Regions from separate parts of the Colwellia aquaemaris genome, predicted to be linked through region 4. Evidence: predicted binding sites of a transcription regulator. Region 4 holds the regulator's gene; each other region holds the start of a gene.

Region 1 (4,610 bases), on a different contig from region 4:
CAAGATGGCACAGTACTGCACGTTACTCGAAAATCCACACATAATCCAAATGGTAACCCCCTTATTATTGGAGATGATGTAACTATCGGCCATAAATGTATGCTACATGGATGTTCACTCGGCAATAGAATTTTAGTCGGTATGGGCGCTATTATTATGGATGGTGCCGTTGTTGAAGATGGCGTTTTTATTGGAGCTGGTAGCTTAGTGCCACCGAACAAAATATTAAAAAGCGGTTATTTATATGTTGGCAACCCAGTAAAACAAGTTAGGGCGCTAAAGGAGAGTGAAGCATCATTCCTCAAAACATCAGCCATTAACTATGTTGAATTAAAAGACGAATATTTACTCCAAAACGATTAACGAAAACTCTAGCGCATGTTTATATGAATTTCATTATCCTCTGGTTCATTTTTTTCGAGCCAGAGTTCGGTTATTTCTTCTAAATCATATTTAAGGCAACTATCTATTGATGTTTGTTGTTTCAATTGCATAGAGTGAAAATATATCGTTATTTTCTGTCCCGAAAGTTGGCCGGTAAAACTCCAAGCATCATGCCTTTCATCAAAATGTAAATCATCATTAAATAAGATAGCCTGGTTCATTTCTTTTCACCTATTAACAAACTAAATATTATTGTGTTAATTCTGCTCGTAACGACATTAATACGGGTTCAACATCTGGCAATACGCCCTGCCACAATTTAAAACTTTCTGCAGCCTGCCCTACTAACATACCTAGGCCATCAATAACTTGTTCAACCGCTAAGGACTTTGCTTGTGTTAAAAACCTAGTTGGCTCTTTTCCATATACCATGTCATAGCAAGTATTCGCATTAGCAATAACTTGATTGGAAATTGGCAAGCTAGCACCTGAAAGTCCAGCCGATGTAGCATTAATGATAACATCAAACACCTGTTTTTCAGTATCATCAAATGTGATAGCACTAACATTTTCAGTTGGATACTGCTTAGCAATTGCTCGTGCTTTACTTAATGTTCTATTTGCGATTGTTAACGATAGTGGTAATTGTTGTAATATTGCTTGCACAACACCTTTTGCAGCACCGCCAGCGCCAAGTAACAATATTTTACTATTCTGCAATGTTACTTGGTTTCTCAGAAGATCACCTACTAAACCTAAGCCGTCAGTGGTATCACCATAAATTTTATCATTGTTAAAAATTAAGGTATTAACAGCGCCGGCTAACTCAGCTCGCTCGCTAAGTTCATCACACATAGCAAAAGCTTGTTCTTTAAAAGGCGCAGTAATATTGGCTCCCTTACCATTGTTCGCAATTAAGTTTTGAACCGCTGCGCTAAATTTATCTAACTCAACCAATTCACTTTCATAATGCATTAATTGCTGTGTTTGCTTGGCAAATTGTTGATGGATAAACGGAGATTTTGACTGGGCAATGGGGTTGCCGAAAACGCGAAATTGGTCCATAAGTTTACTGGCTAGAATGTTTAAATGTAGACTAACTTAGTTATTGGAAGATGAAAACAAAAAAGCAGTAACTAAATTACTGCTTTTTATATCAAAAGTATCTGGCTAAGAATTTATTAAAATTTGTAGCCTAACATTAGTGAATAAACCATAGGGTCAACATTAATTTCTGCTTTACCAACATTGTTACCAGCAACGTCAAATGTTGCATCAGAGTCGATATCGATGTAACGAATAGAGGCATTAACCGACCATTTGTCATCTAAATGGTAGTCTGCACCAATTTGTGCCGATAAACCAAATGAACCGTCTAACTCTAAGTTACTTAAACCTAAAGTTTTAGGTGCAGCAGCAAACTCTTCATCAAAGAAAACCGTATAGTTGATACCAACACCAACATAAGGCTTAAACGCTGAGTTTGTATCAAAGTAATATAATGCACTTAATGTTGGTGGTAAGTGAGAAACTTCACCTAGATGTGCGCCATCAACGTTAGCTCCCAACGCTCCTTCTGAAAAACCAGTTGTATCCTGAATTGTTACATCGTGTGTATACGGCGTTGCTGCTAAAAGCTCTACCGCCCAATTGCTGTCGTAGAAATAAACAAAGTTCAAACCTAACTGCGTATTATCGTCAACTGTTAGCGTCATTGTTGAATCAGCGCCCGCTAGCATAATGTTAGATTTGCCACTATCTGGTGTGATATTCGTAGCACCGCCACGAACAATGAAATCGCCGGCTTGGTTTGCTAAAGCCAGTGGAGATAATGTAAGAGCGGAAAGAATTAATCCATTAATTACTGAAGTTTTCATGAGAGCATTACCTTTTGTTAAATATAAAGAATCTTGTTTTTCTATAAGGTAATTTTACGCCTGCGTATTAGTAGAGTAATTGATCTAGCGCAAGGTTTGTGAGAAACCTCAAAATAATTGTGGTTTTATATTGTAGATTAAATTTAAAACACTGGGTTTTGTGATTAAACGCACAAACAATAGCTGAAAATGAAACGTTTTTCGCTTGTATATTGTTTGTACGTTATAAGGAGAGTAGATTGTTATGACAACCAATCTTGAGCGATAAGGTAACTTTGTAGCTTCTCTTCATCGCTACCCGCTTCCGCTTGAAAGTTATACTCCCAGCGTGCCAATGGTGGCATTGACATTAATATTGACTCAGTTCTACCGCCAGATTGCAAGCCAAATAAGGTGCCACGGTCAAATACTAAGTTAAATTCAACATAACGACCACGACGATAAAGTTGGAATTGGCGATGTTGCTCTGTAAATGGCGTGTTTTTGCGTTTCTCAATTAACGGCACATAAGCATTTACAAAACCTTCACCCACCGCTTTCATATAAGAAAAGCAATCTTCAAAAGGCCATTTGTTTAAATCATCAAAAAATAAGCCACCAACACCGCGAGTTTCATTTCTATGCTTCAAATAAAAGTACTCATCGCACCAGGTTTTATGTGCCGGGTAAACATCATCACCATAAGGCTGACAAATATCTTTAGCCGTTTGATGCCAATGAACAACATCTTCTTTAAAAGGGTAAAACGGCGTTAAATCAAATCCACCACCAAACCACCATACAGGTGCTTCACCTTCTTTCTCAGCAATAAAAAAGCGTACGTTTGCATGTGACGTTGGAATAAACGGGTTTTTCGGATGAATAACTAACGACACACCACAAGCCTGCCATTTTCGACCGGCCAATTCTGGACGATGGGCTGTGGCAGACGGCGGTAACTTATCACCTGAAACTACAGAAAAGTTAACTCCCCCTTGTTCAATAACACTGCCATTCGTTAGCACTCTTGTTCTACCGCCACCACCTTCTGCACGCTGCCAATTATCTTCAACAAATTTACCGCTGCCATCTGCCGCTTCTAGTGAAGCACAAATGTGATCTTGTAATGATTTTAGAAATTCAATTACAACATTTATGTTTATAGTGCTCATGAGCGAATAATTTCTCCGGTAAGTGCATCAATAATAGTTGATGGTTGATCAAAGCCTAAGGTTTTACCTTTAACAATAAAATCAATTTTATCAGACAATTCACTTGGAATATCCTGCCAAGTTTTAGCTGGCTCATCACCGCTTAAATTAGCGCTGGTAGAAACGATAGGTTTATTCGTTACCTTACATAATGCAACAACATCAGGTTGGCTAGTAACACGTACTGCGATTGAATCAAACTTTCCTGATAATAGAGGTGATAGCTTTGGCGCTTTTGCAACTATTTGAGTTATGCCGTCAGGCCAACGAGATAAAACCTCAACGCGCTTTTCTTGCGGAATTTTACTATCGTCAATATAGGGCAATAGTTGTGTATAGTTTCCTGCCAACAAAATTAAGCCTTTATCTGCTGGACGATTCTTTAGAGCGAGAAGTTTCTCAATTGCTTTAGTGTTGTCAGGATCACACCCTAAGCCAAATACCGCTTCGGTTGGGTAAGCTAAAATACCACCTTGCTGGAATGTTTCTAATGCTGTTGTCATGGAGTTTTATTTTCGCCAATCAATAAAAATAATTTATCTGGGATTATACGTTTTTTCTCCTTATATGTATTTAAATTTAGAGTAAAAGCTAATTATAACTTACTCATTTTATATAGATAAAAAACTTATCCTTGCAATAATTGTTACAAAAAATTTACAATCATAATCAGCTAACAGCTTTCACAAAAGATTGATAAATATTAAATGGAATTATCTCCAAAAAATAGCTCCTTATTCAGTACTTTTCAATCCAAATAACAATTAATAAATCATGGATAGTGTTAATGAAAAAAATAAATATATTTTTAATGTTTCTTTTAGTTATTTTGAACAGCTCAAACTTAAAAGCTAATGAATGGGAAAGTTTATTTGATTACTCAAAATACCAAAATGCCAAAATATCCCCTGATGGCGAGCATATTGCGGTAGCAGTTGAACATGAAGAAAAAACTATGCTGGTATTCCTTAAACGCGAAGATATGAGCATGGTTGGCAGCCTAAAGTTAGGAGGTAGTTATGAAGTCGGAACTTACCAATGGGCAAACAACGAGCGAGTAGTTCTGAGCTTAGTTAAACGCGTACCGTGGCGCGAAGAACCTCAGTTTTACGGCGAATTATACGCAGTAAATGTTGACGGTTCACGTACTAAGTTAATT
Region 2 (4,610 bases), on a different contig from region 4:
AAATGGAAACCAGCAACCGATATCATTCTCCATTGGCACTTTATTCAGATAAATGTGCACGGTGACAAAAATAAAGCCCAATAAAAGAGTGATTGGAATAACAATCAGTACTTGAATACCACCTAGCCATTTATCCATTATTTGTTGGTCAATAAGTAAGTTAGCTAAACATACCGCGACAATACCAACGGCCATTAAAATATTAGTTTTTTGTGCCCATTTTGCTGCTTGTTTTTGCAAGTCTCCTTCTGTTTTCATCACCAACCAAGCAGCACCAATAAAGCTGTAGCCTGCTGTTACACAAATGGCGGAGAGGCTAGAAAAGCCAATACTTAGCCATGAGTCTTCAAAAGAGGTGATATAGCGTCCTAACATGTAGCCTTGTGCAAGCGTTGCCAATAGCGAGCCAAATTTAAAAGCGTAGTCCCATTTTTGTTTATCAGTACTTGGTGCTTTGGTGCGAAAATCAAAAGAGACACCACGCAATATTAATCCCGCTAACATCACTGCTGTTGGTAAATAAAGTGCTTGAAAAATAATGGAATGGGCCTTTGGAAAGGCAATTAACAATAAACCTATCGCCATCACTAACCAAGTTTCGTTAGCATCCCAAAATGGGCCAATGGAGTAAATCATGCTATCGCGATGTTGTTGTTTGTCTAAAGGCAGAAGTACGCCAACACCGAGATCGTAGCCGTCTAAAATCGCATAGATTAAAAATGACAGCCCCATCAGGCCGATGAAAACAACGGGTAGCCAATCAGGCGAGGTTATATTCATAATTTAGCTCCTAATTGTTCATTAGCTATGAGGTTATTGTCAGGATTTTCAGTATTTACTGTCGGTGTTGCTTGCTCAAGGGCAACGGCGCGGTTAGCCATAACAAATAAGGTGCGTATGTAGGCAATCAGTAAAAAGCCATAAATAACTGCATATAAAGTTAGCGATAGCGCAATATCCTCAGGAGGCGTTGTAGTGACGGCATCTTTGGTGCGCAGAATACCGCTAACTAAATAGGGCTGACGGCCAATTTCGGTAACATACCAACCTGCTAAGGTTGCTAGCCAGCCTGAAAATGTCATGGCTATACCTGTTTTTAATAACCAGGTTGGATATTGTTTTTTGACAACAAATTGATAACTGGCAAACCATGAAAACAATAGCATTAATATCCCGATGCCTATCATGATACGGAAGCTAAAAAATACCGGCGCTACAGGCGGGTGTTCACCAATAAAGTCATTTAGCCCTTGTATTTCACCATCGGCATCATGCGTTAAAATTAAACTAGCGACATTCGGTACTTTTACTTCAAAGCTGTTTTCTCGCTTTTCTTCATCAGGTAAAGCGAATAGCAATAAAGGTACACCGGAATCTGTCTCCCAAACGCCTTCCATCGCCGCGACTTTCGCTGGCTGATATTTAAAGGTATTTAAACCATGTAAGTCACCTACGAATATTTGTAGAGGAATAAGCAAAGCAGCTAAAACTACGGCAAAGTTCAACGCTTGCTTTACTGACTTTTTGTTATCGCCCTTAAGCAGGCGATAAGCTGAAATTCCAGCAATTAAAAATGCTGAGGTTAACCCTGATGCTAGTAGCATATGCATTAATCGGTATGGCATAGATGGGTTAAAAATCACTTCTATCCAGCTGGTAACGTGGGCGACACCATTAATCATTTCAAAGCCTGCTGGCGTTTGCATCCATGAATCAAGCGACAGGATCCAAAATGCTGATAGCGTAGTGCCGAATGAAACCAACACTGTCGCTAGGGTATGTACGCGGTTTGAAACGCGGTCCATACCAAACAGCATAATAGATAGAAACGAGGCTTCTAAAAAGAAAGCGGTAAGTACTTCATAGCCTAATAAGGGACCCGCAATATTGCCGACGGTTTCCATATATCCTGGCCAATTGGTGCCGAATTGGAACGACATAGTGATACCGCTTACTACGCCAATTGCAAAGGTGAGGGCAAATATTCGCACCCAAAAACGGTATACACGTAACCAACTTTCGTCTTGGGTTTGGTTGTAGCGCACTTTGAAAAATAACAATATCCAGCATAAAGCGATATTGATGGTTGGAAATAAAATATGAAAACTAATATTGGCAGCAAATTGGATGCGTGAAAGCATGAAACTTGTGTCATTAGCAATAGCTGCTGCATCTAACACGTGATGTACTCCACTTATTTATGTATGGTTGTCAATTATATAAAGTTGACTGTTTAAGTTTTTCTGGGCTCTTTTCGTACTACTTTTGAAAGCTCTGTTTAAAACTTTCTTTACCGTTCTTGAAAGGGAAAATAAGCTAACGGCAAAAGCCACTAGCGTAATAATAATTTATCTTTTACATCTAATATCTTGCTAATGCCTTCACCTAATTTCAGCAGCGCAGACAGCTTTTCAGATGACATGCTTTGCATTTCAGTTGTCCACAAGGTCACCATTTCCATTAGGTCATGCATTTGCTGAACCCGCATTTGTGCATATTCGTCTGACTCATTGCTAGGTTGCTCCATTAAAGCATCGCGTAAGGTTGAAAGAGTTGGATCAAGTTCACGTTTTCTGCGCTCAACCACTAAGGTTCTAGCTATTTCCCAAATATCGCTTGGCGCTGAGAAATACTCTTTTCGGTCGCCTGGAATATGGTGTAGTTTGATCAGGTTCCACGACTTTAATTCTTTAAGCCCCATGCTGACATTTGAGCGTGAAATTTGTAGTGCTTCGCTAATTTGATCAGCATTTAGAGGCGCCTCAGTTAGCACGATAACGGCATACATTTGGCCTAGTGTGCGGTTTAGTCCCCAACGAGAGCCCATTTCACCAAAATGCAAAACCAGTGATTGCGTCATAGGTGTAATTTTCATATTTACTGTCCTTTCTGAATTTTCAGTAATTTGTGAAAATTGTAGGCCTTTTTTGATCTAAGTCAAGCATTTGAAGCCCAAAAACGATATTTTTTGTGATTTTTATCACAAGAATTGATGGCGGAATCTAGTGCCAATAAAGACAATGCGTATTAATGAGTAAAATAAATACAGAAAAGCCATGTTAAAACTTGAGCTTGAACATGGCTTTAGTAGCAGCGGTTATTTGTTAATTTTACTGTGTTTAGGACTTTAGATCGCTTTAATGATTTGATTAACTTTGCCAGCGCTAAAGGCTACCTAACTAAAATTGGTGCTAAGCTCACCTATTTCTTCAGCATTTTTATTAACGTCTATACTTTTTCCTGACACTTGCTCAGCTAGTTGGGTATTACGTTTAGAAATGGCATCGATATTGTGAATACCTTGGGTAATTTGCTCAGCAACGACACTTTGTTGCTCAGATGCGGTAGCTATTTGCGCTGTCATATCATTAACATTTTGAATATTATCAATAATGTTTTGCATTGCTTGTTTAATACTTTTTGACTCCGCTGAGCATTCGTCAGCATTATTTTTATTCTTCAACATGACTTGATTCCATGTTGTTAACGTTGCTTGCAATTCAGTAACCGATGTTTGAATTTGTTCTGTGGCACTTTGTGTTCGGCTAGCTAAGGTTCTGACTTCATCGGCAACTACCGCAAAGCCTCGTCCTTGCTCACCAGCTCTAGCTGCCTCAATTGCCGCATTTAAAGCCAATAAATTAGTTTGGTCGGCTATGCCTTGAATTTCACTCATCACGGTAGAAATTTTATCAACGTCACCCACTAGCTCAGAAGCGTTATTTGCGGCATTTTCGACATCTGTAGCGAGTTGATTAATCTTTTCCTCACTCACCTCAATGGTTGTAATATTTTGTAGGCAGTTATTTTGCACTTCTGATACTTTATCGTGTGCAACAGTCGTACTTTGGCTTACTTCGTTTATTGTTGCGCTCATTTGTGTAATAGCCGTAGCGAATTGCCCTATATGCTCATTTTCCTCTTGTATGCTTGCAAGCATGCCCCCAGAAGTTTGCGACAACTCATCAGCGAGTTTTATGAGTCTTTTCCCTGAGTCATTACTACGACCTAACACGGTTTTTATGCGTGCTTTATAAAGCTCAGTTGGATAGTTAAAAATACTGTTGATACCTTTTCCTGAGTAAATCAGACGAGAAGGGCTGTCATATTTGAGTCTAATATCAGCTAAGTGCTTTGGCAGAGAAATTAATTCTTCTGAGAAAATCAGCAGAAATAAAGCTAAACAAGTGAATAAAATAACTGATGAAATTACGTCGACGGTGAGCATCCAGTTCAATGTTATTGCGGTAATGGCGGTAATTATTGCAAAAACGCGTTTCAATCGTATGTTAGCGTGAAGATCGAAAACGGTTTTATTGCTATTTAGTTTGTCGTATAGGGCTTGTGCTTGAATTTTTTGCTCATTAGTTGGATGAGCTCGAACCGATTGATAGCCAACAATCTGGCCGTTTTCAAGTAGTGGTGTCACATAGGCGTCAACCCAATAATAATCACCATTTTTACAGCGATTTTTTACCATGCCACGCCAAGAGTCACCACGTTTTAATTTTTCCCAGAGATCTTTAAAAGCTGCTTTTGGCATGTTGGGATGTCGAACAATATTGTGATGCTGACCAACTAGTTCTTCTAAGCTATAGCCGGCTATTTCG
Region 3 (4,610 bases), on a different contig from region 4:
AACAAAAGGTTCCCAGATAGCAAAAGGCAACTCAGCATTTTTCCGCTGCGCTTCCATTATTTCAGATGTCGCCAGTAAGGTATTGTTAATAAAAAAATAGATAATTACGACGGTTATTTCATAACGCAGTTTGTATTTTTGAAAATGTAATAACTTACTCATAATGTTTTTTCTTTAGGCAACATTATTTATCCCTATATATTGCCGTTTATCCCTATCCATTGTTTTTACAGCCTTTATGGCAAGTATTTGTTGAGTGTATCAGTGAAGATATAACCTTCACAAGCAGACAGAGCATTCAAAAACAATGTTAATTTCATATTTTAAGGAAGGAAATAATTCACTCAGTAAATTATTTATTCCGGACACAGCTGATATGCCAGCAAGACGCCATGACTTGGATTGGTTAAGAGTCATAGCCTTTGGCTTATTGATTTTATTCCATTGTGGCATGTTTTACGTAGAAAACTGGGGCTGGCACGTTAAAAGCCAACATTCATCAGCATTTCTTGAAAACATAATGTTAATCGTCGAACCTTGGCGAATGGCACTACTTTGGATTATATCTGGAATTGCCATACGATTTATTATGGTAAAAGTTACCGTTTGGCGTTTTATTAGTATGCGCTCTTTACGCATATTATTACCATTGTTATTTGGCATTTTGGTGATTGTGCCACCACAGCTTTATATCGAGATGACTGCAAATGGTGATTTGAATATGAATTACTGGCAATTTCTCAAGGCATTCTTTAGTAGTGGTCACAATGTCTTTGATAAATACCAATCAGGTATCTGGCCACATATTGATGTAAACCATTTATGGTTCTTACGTTCACTTTGGCAATACTCACTGGCATTGCTTTGTATATTGCCGCTACTAAACTCGCTGAGAGTTCGTAAGGCTATTTTGTGGTTGTTCAAACAACATGGTGTTATCGCGATATTACTTGCAACATTACCTCTATTTATTATTCAAATAAACTGGCCAATGAGCCAAGTAAGGTATCCGCTTGGTTTTACCTTTATGGTTTACGGTTACTTAATTGGCTGGCATGCAAGTTTCTGGCAAAGGTTAGCCATGAGCGTGCGCTGGTTAGCTGCTAGCTTCATTTTTGCTTTTGTCTGTTTTATTTACTTTTACAATAAGATCTGGCTAACTGAGTTAGCTCAACCCGGTAGTAATGAAGCGTGGCGATTAATGCTCGGAATGTTTGTCTACAGCTTACTACGTATTTTAGGCGTATTAATAGTTTTTGCTATTGCCTACAAAACGCTAAATTACAACTCTAAAAGGCTTAGCTACTTAAATGATGCCGTATACCCATTTTATATTTTACATCAAACATTTATTGTCGTATTCGGCTATCAACTATCGCAACTAAACTTAGCTGCAATAATGGAATCAAGCTTACTTATGTTAACGACTATATTCGCCTGCTTACTTAGCTATGAAATTATCAAACGGATTAATTTTTTACGCCCATGCTTTGGTTTAGCCATGCGACCAGACACAAGCAAATTTAACCAGCAACTTGCCTACATTATTGCCTTATTGCTGATAATGCCAATTGGCGTCGAAATACTGATTTAAGTCGCAACAATAGTCAGAGAAAGTGAAAAACATCAACAAAAGTGAATATGACAGTGATCTAAATCAATAAGATGATCATACGAGTTATTTACAATGAGCTCAGTACCTAATTACATTTTTGATATCTCTAGGAGTGAGTTATGAACATCATAGATATGCTAATTAATGATCCTGTCGTATTATTTTCTTTTGTTGGCCTAGCTATTGTATTGGGCATTTGTAGTTTTTACGTTTACTACTTTTTAAAGCACATTAGCGAAGACGAAAAGTAATTTACTATACAGTTAACTCTGTTTTGCAAAAGCAAGGTTAAACACAATAAACATCATAAGTACTAAGTAGATAATTGCTTAGGTGGGCATTGTTGTACTTTTACCGTACAATGCGCCTTTGTTTTTTAGCTTTTATCGTATTATGTTTACCGAAAGTTCATTCTCACCTGCCTGGTGGCTTAAAAACGGTCATGTGCAAACCATGGCCGCAAAATTCCTTAGGCGAAATCACACCTTAACTACTAGCGATGAAACCTTAGAATTACCTGATGGAGATTTCGTCGATTTAGCATGGACAGAAAAAGTAAGCTCAAACTGTAGTCGCCCTATTGTTGCTGTACTGCACGGTTTAGAGGGCTCTATTAATAGTCACTATGCCAAAGGAATGATGTCTGCAATTAATGCCAACGGTTGGGTTGGCGTGTTAATGCATTTTCGTGGCTGTAGTGGCCGACCAAATAGAATGGCAAAATCTTATCATAGTGGCCAAACCTGTGATGTTGACTTCTTTAGCCAATATTTAGCCCAACAATACCCTCAAGCTAAAAAAGCTATTGTTGGTTTTTCATTAGGCGGTAACGTGCTAACCCGTTATTTGGCAGAACAAAAAGAAAATATTTATCAGGCCGCCAGTGTTATTTGCGCACCGTTAGATCTATCTAGTTGCTGCGATAGAATCAATCAAGGTTTTTCTCGTGTCTATCAAAAATACCTAGTCGACATGCTCAAAGATAGTACTTTAGAAAAAATGCGCATTAACCTACTCAATAATATCGACAAGAAAAAGTTACTAAATATTAGTTCGATTCGTGACTTTGACCAAATGGTAACCGCACCAGTCAATGGCTTCGCTGATGCTGATGATTATTATCAAAAGGCCAGTGGCCGTGATGTTATCGGTGATATACAAACACCTTGCTTAATTATGCACGCCAGTGACGATCCTTTCTTATGCCATAAAAATACAACGGCAGTTGACGAGCTGCCTGAGCATATAACCTTTGAGATAAGTAACCGTGGCGGTCATGTCGGATTTATTAGTGGCAGTAACCCATTTAAACCACAATTTTGGCTAGAGTCACGCGTACCTGAATTTTTTTCGAGGCACTTATGATCATTCCATTAGACTCATTATCACAAGAAACGGTAACGGCAATAATAGAGAATTTTGTATTAAGAGAAGGCACAGAATACGGAAGCGAAGACGTTGCACTTGCAGATAAAATTCAACAGGTGTACCAACAGTTAAAGCAAGGTACTGCAGTACTGGTGTACTCCGAACTGCATGAAACCGTAAATATTTTACCTGCTGATCAATTTATTGAAGGAGCAGAAGAGCAATATTAACAACAAAATAAAAAGCACTCTTAAAGTGCTTTTTATTTTTACATCATGTGCATTACTAACGTGTAAATGTGACAGAAAAGCTCACTGGCACAACATGATCAATGCTCGGTAATGACGCCAATTCTTTTAATTTATTGATACCATTAACAACACCAAAAGCATCTGCCTTAATAAAAAATGGCTTTAATGTAGTTACCAATAACTTATCAGTGGTGAGTTTACTAATGGTAATGTCGAAGCTTATATCTTGGCTATAGCCATGAAAGCTTAAAGTGCCATTAATACTTGCGGTTTTACTGTCACCGGCATTTAATGTTTTTAGCAGGTTATTATCAAGCTGGGCACTAAATACCGCCGATGCATACTGCTGGGTTTCAAAAACAAACTTTTTCATGCGTTCATCACGAATCGCAATATTGGTGTCAACACTGGCTAAGTCGACTTTAATTTCAACTTTACCACTTTCATCAACTTTACCTTCAAGCTTATTGAAGCGATGATTTTCCGCAACCGCTCCTTTCTTTATCGAAACAAAATTAAGCAATGAATAATTGTTGTCTAAGTGCCAAGCAGCAAAGCTAGGCACGCTTAATAGCGTAAATAAAAATAATGTAATTAAAGTTAAAATGGATTTGCGCATTTAGCACTCCGTAAATTAAGTTTTGCGATAATTGATGACTAAACAATTAGCGCTTCCAACAATTTCTCTGTTAACTTAATTGTACGGTTAATTATGTGACATTTCTAACATTACATGCTTTTTTCACACTAATGAGCGGCTTGCTCGGTGCGGCTTAATAATTTTTCGCCATGGAATAGCATTACTTCCCAAAGAGAGAAAATCGGGCTGCATCAAGGTTTCACGTTGATTGTATGTCAAAGGTTTAAATTCACTGTCGATAATACTGCCACCGGCCTGCTCTATAATACAATGACTCGCGCCCGTGTCCCACTCTCCCGTTGGTCCAACTCTTAAATAGCAGTCAGCGCCACCTTCGGCAATTAAACAATTTTTTAAAGAACAACTACCCAGTGCGATATGATCATAGGAAAATTCATCATTTAAATATTGTCCCATTAAATTAATATCTTGGCGTCGACTAATTGCCACTTTAATGCGACGTTCACCATCATATTCCGCGACATGAATTCTATGGCTGGCAATATTATTCTCTTTATAGGCACCTAAGTTATTTTGACCATAATAAGTTAGTTGGTGGTCTGGAGCATGGATCACACCAATACTTGGCCAGCCATTTTCAACCAGTGCGATATTAACGGCAAAGTCACCACTACCAATAATAAATTCACCGGTACCATCGATAGGGTCAAGTAGCCAATAGCGTGACCACTTACCCCGTTGCGCTAGGTTGAGAGCACCAACTTCTTCCGAAATA
Region 4 (4,610 bases):
CCGTTGTCAGAAACCAGTTTTGCTGGCATTGATTTTAACTTTCCGCCATAAAACATATTTAACATCAAAGTTTCTACCATATCATCACGGTGGTGTCCTAAGGCTATTTTAGTTGCGCCAAGGGCTTTAGCGGCTTTGTAAAGTAGTGCTCTGCGTAAACGTGAACATAAACTACAGGTGGTTTTTCCTTCTGGAATCTTCTCTTTTACAATAGCATAGGTGTCTTCTTCGACAATTTGATAGTCAACACCAAGTGACTCTAGGTAATTAGGTAAAATATGCTCAGGAAAACCTGGTTGTTTTTGGTCAAGGTTAACAGCAACTAGTTCAAACTTTATTGGCGCAGAGGCTTTTAACAGCATTAAAATTTCTAGCAGCGCATAACTGTCTTTACCGCCAGATAAGCACACCATAATTTTATCGCCGTCTTCAATCATGTTGTATTGTGCAATAGCTTGGCCAACATGACGTCGTAAACGTTTTTCAAGCTTTTGTAATTGTGTGTTTTGGCTAGGTGTTAAGGGTGATTTTAAATCTGCGCTCATAATTAATTCCCAATAAATTGCGGCGCGTAGTATAGCCGAAGCTGTGAAATGAAAAAAGTTGAACAGGCCATTAAATCCGGCAAGTTCAACTTCAATTTATAAAAATTTGTACTAGATCACATTATTCAATGTCGAGTGGTGAAATATAACCTTCAGGTTTTAATGCCAATACATCACAGTTTAAGCGATCAATGACATGTTCGGCTGTGTTGCCAATAAGTGCCGCTGATAAGCCGGTTCGGCCTACGGTACCCAAAATAACTAACTCGGCGTCTAGGGTGTCCGCCACACTTTGAATAACGTCTTCAGGCAAACCTTCTTTTATATGGGTGTTTTCTTCAGCAATGTTAAACGCGCTTGCATGCGCTTTCATGGCATTCTCATGATGTTTTTGCATTGAACGGTTGTAATCGCTGGCATTGAACTCTGGAATTTCAATGGCAATATTAACTGGCGTGCCGGGAAAAGAGTTAACTAAGTGTAAGTTGGCTTTCATCACTTTTGTTAGTTGTTTAGCTTCAGCAGTAATTTTGTCATTAAGTGAACTGTGCTCTTCTTCGTCACTACCAATATTTAGCGCTGCTACTATGTTGCCATTGTCAGGCCATAAATGTTCTTTTACTAACAACACAGGGCAAGGGCACTTACGCAAAAGATGCCAGTCAGTTGGTGTAAAAATTACCGACTTTAACTTATCGTGCTGGTGCGTCCCTTTAATCACTATGTCGTAGCCATTTTTTAATACTTGCTCAATAATTTGCTCGAATGGACGGTTATGCCATATCACACGACAATCTACGTTTAAGCCATGTAAATCGAGCTCTGCAAGTAATGTTTGTAGCCATTGGGTTCTGTCATTGATAACGGATTGACGCATGGCCTCACGTTCATCACTTGATAACATAGTAGTCATTTCATAAGAAAAATCGTATATGGTCAAAAATGCAGTAATGTTAGCGCCAGTTTTACGGGCTAATTCTATAGCACGCTTTAGCGCTTTTTGATCTTCTGTTGTTGGATCAACAATAGCGAGTATTTTTTGATACTTATCCATATCTAATTCCTTTATCAATTATCTGCTGTAGCTATAACAATAGAATAGTTTGAAACAATAATAGTTGTTTTAAATCAATTTATTATCGTATCAAATATAAACAACATTTCACGCTAAGCATAGCGTGAAATGTTTAAATAAGGAAGTTTAAGGTAATGTAAGGAAGGAGATTAAAGTGCCGCGCACTCGTTTAATTTGTCGATATCAAGAATAGTTATTAACTTGCCGTCAACCTGAATTAAACCATTTTTGTGAAAACGGTTAAGTAAACGACTGATAGTTTCAACCGTTAAGCCAATATAGTTACCAATATCGCTACGGGTCATTGATAAACGAAACTCAGATGCAGATAAGCCACGAGCATGGTAGCGACTACTTAATGTGCTAATAAACGTTGCTAAGCGTTGTTCGGCATTTTTACGGTTAAGTAGCGTTAGCATTTCTTGATCACCGCGAATTTCCGTACTCATCATACGTAAAATTTGCTTTTTCAATTTTGGCATGCTGTTAGACAAGCTATCCAGCGTGTTGTAAGGAATTTCACATACCATAGAGGTTTCAAGTGCTTTAGCAAAGCTTGGATGCTCAGCATTAGCGATAGCGTCAAAACCCAATAAGTCACCGGCTAAATGAAAACCGGTAATTTGCTCTTCACCTTGCTCGTTGACCGTATAAGTTTTAAAAGTACCAGAACGAATAGCGTAAAGTGCATGCATAGGTTGACCATCATTGAAGATCTGCTCGCCTTTATGAATAGGGCGCTTACGATCAATAATATTATCTAACGTATCTAGCTCTTTATCATTTAGGGAAAACGGCAGACATAGCTCGCTAATACTACAGTTTTGGCAGTGAATATGTTGCTGACCTGTACACGATTTATTACTCATAGTAACCTATATAAATTTTGCATTTTAATGATTAGGATCATATTAGATGCGTTATAGATATGCAATAAGTATAGTATAAATACCGTATAAAATCAGTAAAACGGCGGCTGACTTTCTAAAGAGAGCGTTACCTAATAGGGACTTGACGCTAATTGTCCCTAAAGATACTGACAGCAAAGCAGGTAAAGTGCCAAGTCCAAAGAAAAACATAATTAGTGCACCATTAATTGCGTTTGCACTGGCCAACGACCAAGTTAATGTTGAATAAACTAAGCCACAAGGCAGCCAGCCCCATAACGCGCCTAATGCAAAAGCACTGCGATTGTTTTTAATAGGAATAAATTTTTTCGTATTTGGCGATATATACTGCCAGAGCTTTTTACCTAAATGCTCAATATGGCTTAACCACATTAGCCATTGTCCTAAATAAAGGCCGAGTAAAATTAAAAATATGCCCGCAATTGATTTTAGTGCAACAACAGGAAAGCCAATACTTTTTGCCGCCATTGAACTGGTAAGTGCTACTAAGCCACCAATTAAACTATAAGAAACAATTCTGCCAAGGTTATAGGAAAATACTATACGGTATTTTTTATTCTCAGCCGTTTGGGAAATGGCCGTGGTGAGCATAGTGCTAATGCCGCCGCACATAACGATGCAATGACCTGAGCCCAATAAGCCGATAATAAAGGCAGAAAAGTAATCGAGGTTCATGGCTTTAGTTATTACTTGTTTGTGACATTATTCTTGCCGTCAAGTTTGGAGGTAGTTTTAACATCAGTTTGATTGTTAGCTGACTCCGATTTTTGTTGTGCGTTATTCTCTTTTTTATCATTGGCGTCATCAAACAAAATACTCATACCTTGTTTTTCAAGATCATCAAATTGCTCGGTTTTAACCGCCCAAAAGAAAATATAAATACCTATTGCGGTGAGTAAAATAGCAATGGGGATTAATACATAAATTACGCTCATTTTTTTAATAGCCTTAAAGAATTACTTACCACTAAAATTGAACTAGCCGACATGCCTATTACTGCCATATATGGTGCAATATAGCCCATAACCGCCAATGGTAAAACGATGGCATTGTACCCAAACGCCCAAAGATAATTTTGTTTTACAATTACAGTTGTGCGTTCAGATACTTCTCTTAAGGTTTTAACACAGGCAAGTTTATTGTTGAGCAATATAACATCGGCGCCATTTTTCGCAATATCGGTACCGCTACCCATAGCAATTGATAGGTGTGCGGCTCCTAATACTGGCGTATCATTTACACCATCGCCAATCATGGCAACATTATGTGATAATTGCTGTTGCTTAATCGCGTTTACTTTGTCTTGTGCTGATAAATTCGCTTGTACTTGGCTTAAGTGTAATTGTGATTGTATTGCGTTACAGCCCGGCTTATGGTCGCCAGAAAGCATAAGGGTTTTCATATTGGAAGTATGAAGAAAGTCAACCAATGGCTTCGCATCGCTGCGTAGGTCATCGTGTAAATAAAATTCGGCAATTAGGGTTTCACCTTCCATCAGTACGCATTGTGCGTTAAATGCTTGAGAGTCGTTTTTTGCTAATAACCAAGAGTTTTTACCAATGCGATAATGCTTGTCGTTTACATAACCTGTAACACCAGCACCGGGCTCCACCACAACTTGTGTAGCTTTTAAGGTAAAGTCTTTGTATTGGCTAAATGCTTTGGCAAGCGGGTGTGCTGAATAGGTTTCAAGTGCTGCGGCAATCGCTAGTACTTGTTGTTTGCCTTCAGGGTTATTTTCAAGCGCGTAATCGCCGTAAGTAACCACATTGGCAATGGTAAACTCCCCCGTTGTTAAAGTACCGGTTTTATCAAATGCCATAACGTCAATTTCTGGCATGGTTTCTAATACATGGCCTGACTTTACCATGATCCCATCTCTATTTAGCCGAGTGGTTGCACAGGTAAGTGCAGTAGGTGTTGCCAGTGACAAAGCACAAGGACAAGTCACAACAAGCACTGATAGCGTGATCCAAAATGCCTCACTTGGTTGGTGCTGAGCCCAATAAAAAGCGGTGCAAGACGCCGTTACTAGAATTAAAGCAACAAAGTATTGGGCAATTTTATCTGATAATTTTGCCA

What was found. The regulator FNR, encoded in region 4, switches genes on or off when oxygen is low (the NO sensors DNR and NnrR bind a similar motif). The targets are predictions, from matches to a motif close to TTGATCTAGATCAA.
Region 1: AC27HL_RS00020 (OmpW/AlkL family protein) is a predicted target of FNR. The motif match lies at 2,341-2,354, and genes of this name have one in related genera.
Region 2: AC27HL_RS06500 (GbsR/MarR family transcriptional regulator) is a predicted target of FNR. The motif match lies at 2,928-2,941, and genes of this name have one in related genera.
Region 3: AC27HL_RS17535 (DUF3149 domain-containing protein) is a predicted target of FNR. The motif match lies at 1,648-1,661, and genes of this name have one in related genera.

What each region holds. Positions count from the first base shown of each region.
Region 1 covers NZ_BAAJLV010000001.1:356-4,965, forward strand. The annotation lists gene AC27HL_RS00005 (gamma carbonic anhydrase family protein) at 1-363, shown strand, start outside; gene AC27HL_RS00010 (hypothetical protein) at 372-605, opposite strand; gene aroE (shikimate dehydrogenase) at 634-1,449, opposite strand; gene AC27HL_RS00020 (OmpW/AlkL family protein) at 1,566-2,261, opposite strand; gene hemF (oxygen-dependent coproporphyrinogen oxidase) at 2,504-3,412, opposite strand; gene tsaC (L-threonylcarbamoyladenylate synthase type 1 TsaC) at 3,409-3,954, opposite strand; gene AC27HL_RS00035 (alpha/beta hydrolase family protein) at 4,239-4,610, shown strand, end outside.
Region 2 covers NZ_BAAJLV010000002.1:29,153-33,762, forward strand. The annotation lists gene AC27HL_RS06490 (cytochrome d ubiquinol oxidase subunit II) at 1-780, opposite strand, end outside; gene AC27HL_RS06495 (cytochrome ubiquinol oxidase subunit I) at 777-2,141, opposite strand; gene AC27HL_RS06500 (GbsR/MarR family transcriptional regulator) at 2,333-2,875, opposite strand; gene AC27HL_RS06505 (methyl-accepting chemotaxis protein) at 3,176-4,610, opposite strand, start outside.
Region 3 covers NZ_BAAJLV010000008.1:103,009-107,618, reverse strand. The annotation lists gene AC27HL_RS17545 (LytR/AlgR family response regulator transcription factor) at 1-162, opposite strand, end outside; gene AC27HL_RS17540 (acyltransferase family protein) at 308-1,594, shown strand; gene AC27HL_RS17535 (DUF3149 domain-containing protein) at 1,735-1,866, shown strand; gene AC27HL_RS17530 (hydrolase) at 1,949-2,980, shown strand; gene AC27HL_RS17525 (YheU family protein) at 2,977-3,213, shown strand; gene AC27HL_RS17520 (YceI family protein) at 3,269-3,853, opposite strand; gene cysQ (3'(2'),5'-bisphosphate nucleotidase CysQ) at 3,977-4,610, opposite strand, start outside.
Region 4 covers NZ_BAAJLV010000004.1:190,600-195,209, reverse strand. The annotation lists gene ttcA (tRNA 2-thiocytidine(32) synthetase TtcA) at 1-545, opposite strand, end outside; gene uspE (universal stress protein UspE) at 667-1,599, opposite strand; gene fnr (fumarate/nitrate reduction transcriptional regulator Fnr) at 1,770-2,489, opposite strand; gene AC27HL_RS12750 (sulfite exporter TauE/SafE family protein) at 2,541-3,203, opposite strand; gene ccoS (cbb3-type cytochrome oxidase assembly protein CcoS) at 3,215-3,463, opposite strand; gene AC27HL_RS12740 (heavy metal translocating P-type ATPase) at 3,460-4,610, opposite strand, start outside.